Methylorubrum populi: one gene and its partner. The protein of the gene in region 1 interacts with the protein of each later gene in a pairwise test. Links are inferred from orthologs where the notes say so. Each region holds a gene or a part of one and is shown in the gene's direction. Other genes may lie near its edges. The genes, in order: MPPM_RS14315 and ccmE.

Evidence for each region.
Region 2: the proteins of MPPM_RS14315 (region 1) and ccmE interact in binary tests that used the Escherichia coli proteins (3 or more experiments, as listed by UniProt). The link is inferred for Methylorubrum populi from one-to-one orthologs.

The regions. Positions count from the first base shown.
Region 1 is NZ_AP014809.1:3,124,405-3,127,547, forward strand. Bases 88-2,919 are described here. They hold MPPM_RS14315 (heme ABC transporter permease), read left to right. Parts: upstream 88-1,016; coding sequence 1,017-1,823; downstream 1,824-2,919. Other genes in these bases: MPPM_RS14310 (transglutaminase-like domain-containing protein), read right to left, coding at 88-808; ccmD (heme exporter protein CcmD), read left to right, coding at 1,833-1,985; MPPM_RS14325 (DsbE family thiol:disulfide interchange protein), read left to right, coding at 1,982-2,602; MPPM_RS14330 ((Fe-S)-binding protein), read left to right, coding at 2,725-2,919. Outside these bases: more of MPPM_RS14310, read right to left, coding at 1-87; more of MPPM_RS14330, read left to right, coding at 2,920-3,143. UniProt on the Escherichia coli protein: Required for the export of heme to the periplasm for the biogenesis of c-type cytochromes.
Region 2 is NZ_AP014809.1:1,555,940-1,559,164, reverse strand. What follows is about bases 56-2,969. They hold ccmE (cytochrome c maturation protein CcmE), read left to right. Parts: upstream 56-1,214; coding sequence 1,215-1,724; downstream 1,725-2,969. Other genes in these bases: MPPM_RS07115 (heme lyase CcmF/NrfE family subunit), read left to right, coding at 1,771-2,969; ccmI (c-type cytochrome biogenesis protein CcmI), read left to right, coding at 56-1,045. Also shown: more of ccmI, read left to right, coding at 1-55; more of MPPM_RS07115, read left to right, coding at 2,970-3,225. UniProt on the Escherichia coli protein: Heme chaperone required for the biogenesis of c-type cytochromes. Transiently binds heme delivered by CcmC and transfers the heme to apo-cytochromes in a process facilitated by CcmF and CcmH.

The DNA.
Region 1 (3,143 bases):
GATCTTCCACCGCGTCGGTGTGGACCTCGAACCGGATCAACCGCGCCGTGCCGAAGCTTGTCGAGATCGCACAATCCGTGGCGTCGCGACCGCGTGCCATCACGATCCGGCCGATCCGCGGCGTGTTGTGGCGGGCATCGAAGGTGTACCAGCGGCCCCCGAGATAGACCTCGAACCACGCCGAGAAGTCCATCGGATCGGGCACGGGCGGCACGCCGATATCGCCAAGATAGCCCGTGCAGTATCGCGCCGGGATGTTCATGCAGCGGCAGAAGGCGATCGCGAGATGCGCGAAGTCGCGGCAGACGCCGACCTGCTGGTGGTATCCGTCCGAGGCGGTCCGGGTGGCGTCCGCCTGCTGGTAGTCGAAGCGGATGCGCGTGTGCACGTAATCGACGATGGCCTGGACCCGTGCCCAGCCCTCGGGCGTCTGGCCGAAGAGCTGCCATGCGATCCCGCAGAGCTTGTCCGTGTCGCAGTAGCGGCTCGCCATCAGGTAGAGCATCACATCGTCCGGCAGCCCATCCACCGGTGCCTGGGCGGCCTCCGGAACGACCGCGTCGGGCTGACCCGAATCAGCCACGAGGAAATCCGCCGAGATCGAGAGGCGGCCGGGCGGCGCGACGATACGGGTGCAGACGTTCCCGAAAGCGTCGAGCGTTTGCCGCTGCGGGATCGGCGGGTCGAACGCAATCGTCTCCGGGCTGCGCAGATCGCCCTGGCGCGAGGGGTGGACGCTCAGCAACAGCGACATGGGCGTTGCAGCATCGGTTTCGAAGGTGATGTGGTAACCGGTCTTGATCAGCATGGGACAGCCTGCAATATCGCCCGCTGATCCCGAACAGCAGATTTCGGGCAGGGCAAGCCGGTAAGTTTTTAATCTACGAGCCGTTCCGTTCGTGCGCTGCACAAATATTCCGCAGTGCGCCGACTTGAGTGTCGCCGCCCCACGACGCACGGGCCGGGACGTTGACGCGCATTGCTGCTGCAGCGCACTCGGCGGTATGGAAGCGGCCATGTGGACCGCTCTCTGGAACCGTCTCGCCCATCCGGGCCACTTCCTGCGCTGGTCGGGTGCGGCTTTGCCGTGGCTCGCCGCGACCTCGGCCGCTCTGATTGCGGCCGGGCTGTATCTTATCTTTTTCGTCGTGCCGCCCGACTACCAGCAGGGCGACACGGTGCGGATCATGTACGTCCACGTGCCGGCTGCGATCCTCGGCATGGGCTTCTACGGGGCGATGACGCTTTCGGCGATCGGGACGCTCGTCTGGCGTCATCCCCTCGCCGACGTCTCGCAGCGCGCCGCCGCGCCGATCGGCGCGGCCTTCACCCTGATCTGCCTCGTCACCGGCTCGCTCTGGGGCAAGCCGATGTGGGGCACCTATTGGGTCTGGGACGCGCGCCTGACCTCGATGCTGGTGTTGTTCCTGATCTATTGCGGCATCATCGCCCTGTGGCGGACGATCGAGGATCCGAGCCGGGCCGCCCGTGCGGTGTCGATCCTGACGCTGGTGGGAGCGGTGAACCTGCCGATCATCAAATTCTCGGTGAACTGGTGGTCGACGCTGCACCAGCCGGCCTCGATCCTGCGCATGGGCGGCTCGTCGATCGATTCGTCGATGCTCTACCCGCTGCTCGAGACGGTGCTGGCGATGACCGTGCTCGGGGTTACCCTGCACCTGCAGGCGATGCGCACCGAGATCTACCGCCGCCGGGTGCGAACGCTGCTGATCCGGCAGGCCGAACGGCTCGATGCCGGCGTGCAGGAGGCCGTCCCGGTCACCCGCGCGGCTGCGACCCTTCCCGTCGGACAGGCGATCTGAGGCCGAGCCATGGATTTCGGACCCTACACCGCATTCATCGCCGGCTCCTACGGCTTCGCCGCCCTGGTGCTCGGTGGCCTGATCCTCAACGGCTGGTGGGATGGGCGGACGCAACGCCGCGCGCTCGCGGAGCTTCAGGACGACCGGGGAGGGCGGCCGTGAACGCCCCGACGCCCGGAGCGACCCCGCCCGGCAGCGGCGAGCGTCCCCGCCGCTCGCTTCTCGTGCTGCTGCCGGTCCTTGTCTTCGCCGTGCTGGCGGTCGCGTTCTTCGTGCGGCTGCGTTCGGGCGCCGATCCGCAGGCGCTGCCCTCGGCACTGATCGGCAAGCCCGTGCCGGCCTTCGCGCTCGCGCCGGTGAACGGCCTGCAGGCCGACGGCAAGCCGGTGCCGGGCTTGTCGAGCACGGACCTGAAGGGGCAGGTGACCGTTCTCAACGTCTTCGCCTCGTGGTGTGCCCCCTGCCAGGTCGAGCACCCGATGCTGATGCGGCTCGCACAGGAGCCCGGCATTCGCCTCGTCGGCATCGACTACAAGGATCCGGGTGATGCCGGGCGGCGCTGGCTGGAGCGCAACGGCCTGCCATTCGCGGCCGTCGGCGCCGACACGAGCGGCCGGGCGGGCATCGATCTCGGCGTCTACGGTGTGCCGGAGACCTTCATCATCGGGCCTGACGGGGTGATCCGCGACAAGCTCGTCGGCATCCTGACGCCGGAGAATTACGCCAGCGTCCTGGGCCGCATCCGCGCCGCCGGCCGACCCGCGCCCGTGACCAACTGACCGACGGGCGCGGCCAGCGCTTGGAAACCTGAGACCGCAGGCGTATGCACCCCGTGCCGGCTTGAAACCGTTCCAAGGTGGACGAGCCGCGCACCCAGCTGAAACCGCGATCAAAGAGCGCCATGCGGATCGGACTGTTCGTCCCCTGCTACGTCGATGCCTTCGAGCCGGAGGTCGGCATTGCCACGCTGGAGCTGCTGGAGCGGTTCGGCCTCACCGTCGATTACCCGTACGATCAGACCTGCTGCGGCCAGCCGATGACGAATACCGGCTGCCATCAGGAGGCGGCCGCGACCGAGGCCCTTTTCGTCAAGAATTTTTCCGGCTTCGACTACGTCGTCGCTCCGTCGGGCTCCTGCGTGCATCAGGTCCGCGAGCACCTCACCGCGATCCCGCAGACCGACGAAGTGAAGGCCGTGCGGGCCAAGATCTTTGAACTGGTCGAGTTCCTGCACGACGTCCTGAAGATCGAGGCGCTGCCCTGGGCGGCGTTCCCGCACAAGGTCGCCTACCACTCGAATTGCAACGCGCTGCGCGGCAT
Region 2 (3,225 bases), 1.6 Mb from region 1 along the record:
CGACGCCCGTGGCTGGAGCGTGCTCGGCCCGGTCTACATGCGGCTCGGACGCTTCGACGATGCGGCGCGCGCCTACGCCGCCCTCGTGCGCCTCAAGGGCGAGGACGCCCAAGCCCTGTCCGACTGGGGCGAGGCGCTGGTCGCCGCGGCCGACGGTACGGTCTCGCCTGAGGCGCGCAAGGTGCTGGGCCGGGCGCTCACCGCCGATCCGAAGGCAGCCAAGCCCCAGTTCTATCTCGCCCGCGGCGACGAGCAGTCCGGCGACGTGGCCGGCGCCGTGCGGCGGCTCGAGGCGATGGCCGCCGCCGCGCCCGCGGATGCGCCCTGGCTGCCGACGGTGCGGGACAACCTCGCCCGGCTGAAGGGTGAGACCGCCGCCGAGCCCAAGGCCGAGGGGAGCGGGGAGGGGCCGAAGGTCGATGCGCCGGTGGCCGGGCCCGGCAGCAACATCCAGGCCCTGCCGCCCTCCGAGCGGATCGACGCGATCCGCGGCATGGTCGAGGGGCTGGAGCGGCGCCTGGCCAAGCAGGGCGGCTCCGCCGACGAGTGGCTGCGCCTCGTGCGCTCCCACGCGGTGCTCGGCGAGCGCGACAAGGCGCTCGACGCCCTGGAGCGAGCGCGCAAGACGTTCCGCGACGACCGCGAGGCCCTGGCCCGCTTCGACGCGCAGGCCCACGAACTCGGTCTGCCCGGGGCCGGCGCGCCGCCGAAGCCGGAGGCCGGCGACAGGACCAGCGACAAGCCCGGTGACAAGCCCGCGGCCGAGCCCGACGCCGCGGCGGCCGCGATCAAGGCGATGCCGCCGGCCGAGCGCGAGGCGGCGATCCGCGGCATGGTCGCGAGTCTCGACCGGCGGCTCGCCGCCAAGGGCGGCTCCGCCGACGAGTGGATGCGGCTCGTGCGCTCCTACGGCATCCTCGGGGACCGCGCCGCCGCGACCCAGGCCCTCGACCGGGCCAAGATGGCGCTCGCGGCCAACCCGACCGCCGTCGAGCGCCTCGATGCGCTCGGCAAGGAGCTCGGCCTGAGCCCCGTCCAGCCCTAGCGGGACCGCGGCGGACCGCGTCCCCTGACAATCGGTCCCGCCCGTCCAACCTTGACCCGGCGGGCGGTCGGGCCGAAACCGGTCTCGATCAATCGCAGACGTCGGACCGCCTTCAGGCTCTCGTCAGCCTGACGGGGAGAAGAAGCCGACGAACCGGGACGGAACCGTCGTGACCCGCAAGAGCCGCCGCCTGATCCTCATCGCCGCCTGCGGCGCCGTGCTGGCGCTGGCGCTCGGGCTGATCCTGTCGGCCATGAGCGGCTCGATCGTGTTCTTCCGCTCCCCCGCCGAGGTGGCGGCGCAGGGCGTCGCGCCGGGCACGCGGTTCCGTCTCGGCGGCCTCGTCAAGGACGGCTCGGTGAAGCGCGGACCCGACCAGAACGTCGAGTTTTCCGTGACCGACACCAACGCCACGGTTCCGGTGCAGTATCGCGGCCTGCTGCCCGATCTGTTCCGCGAGGGCCAGGGCATCGTCGCCGAAGGCATGCTCGATGCCGGCGGCGTGTTCCGGGCCGACACCGTGCTGGCCAAGCACGACGAGAACTACATGCCCCGCGAGGTTGCCGACGCGCTCAAGGCGCAGGGCCGCTGGCAGGAGGGCGGGGGCAAAGAGGCTCCGAAGGATGCGGCGAAGCCGGCCTCGGCCGACGCCACCCTGGGCCAGCGCAGCGAGCGGTGAGAGATCCCATGACCATCCGCACCGAAACCGCGCGAGGAGACCGCCGGTGATCGTCGAGATCGGCCACTACGCGCTGGCCCTGGCGCTGGCTCTCTCCCTGGTTCAGGCGGTGATGCCGGCCTGGGCGGCCCGCTCGGGCGACGCGGCTTTGCGCGAGGTGGCGGGTCCCGCCGCGCTCGGCACCTTCGCCTGCATCCTGTTCGCCTTTTGCGCGCTGACCTACGCGCATGTGACGTCGGACTTCTCGGTCCAGAACGTCATTGAGAACTCGCATACCGCCAAGCCCCTGATCTACAAGATCTCCGGCGTCTGGGGGAACCACGAGGGTTCGATGCTCCTCTGGGTGCTGATCCTCGCCCTGTTCGGCGCCTGGGTCGCCACCGCCAAGACCTCCGTGCCGCCGGTGCTGCGCACCAACACGCTGATGGTGCAGGCGAGCGTCACCTTCGTGTTCGTGCTGTTCATCATCACGACCTCGAACCCGTTCGCCCGCGTTGCGCCGGCACCGCTGGAGGGCAACGACCTCAATCCGCTGCTCCAGGATCTCGGCCTCGCGATCCATCCGCCGCTGCTCTACCTCGGCTATGTCGGCTTCTCGGTCACCTTCGCCTTCGCCGTCGCCGCGCTGATCGAGGGGCGCATCGATGCCGTCTGGGCGCGGGCGGTGCGGCCCTGGGCCCTGATCGCCTGGAGCTTCCTGACGCTCGGCATCGCCATGGGCTCGTACTGGGCCTATTACGAGCTCGGCTGGGGCGGCTGGTGGTTCTGGGACCCGGTCGAGAACGCCTCGCTGATGCCCTGGATCGCCGGCACCGCGCTGCTGCACTCCATCGTCGTCATGGAGAAGCGCGACGCGCTCAAGGTCTGGACGGTGCTGCTCGCCATCCTCACCTTCTCGCTCTCCCTGGTCGGCACCTTCATCGTCCGCTCCGGGCTCCTCACCTCGGTGCACAGCTTCGCCTCCGATCCGAGCCGCGGCGTGTTCATCCTGGCGATCCTCGCGCTGTTCATCGGCGGCGCGCTGAGCCTGTTCGCGTGGCGCGCGCCGACCCTGCGCCAGGGCGGCCTGTTCGCGCCGATCTCCCGCGAGGGCGCCCTGGTGATGAACAACCTGTTCCTCGTCGCGGCCTGCGCCACGGTGTTCGTGGGCACGCTCTACCCGCTGCTCCTGGAGATGCTGACCGGCGAGAAGATCTCGGTCGGCCCGCCCTTCTTCAACTGGACCTTCATCCCCCTGGCGCTGCCGCTCCTCGTGATCGTGCCGTTCGGGCAGGCGCTGGCCTGGAAGCGGGGCGACGCGGCGGCGGCGGCGCAGCGCCTGCTGGCGGCCTTCGCGGTGGCGCTCGTCGTCGCGCTCGCCGCCGCGGCTCTGGCCTGGGGCGGTCCCGTGATGGCGCCAGTCGGCCTCGGCTTCGGCGCCTACCTCATCATCGGCTCCGCGCTCGAGATCTGGTCGCGGGCCCGCGGCTACGGCCAGAACCGGACCCGCGATCTCGGCACG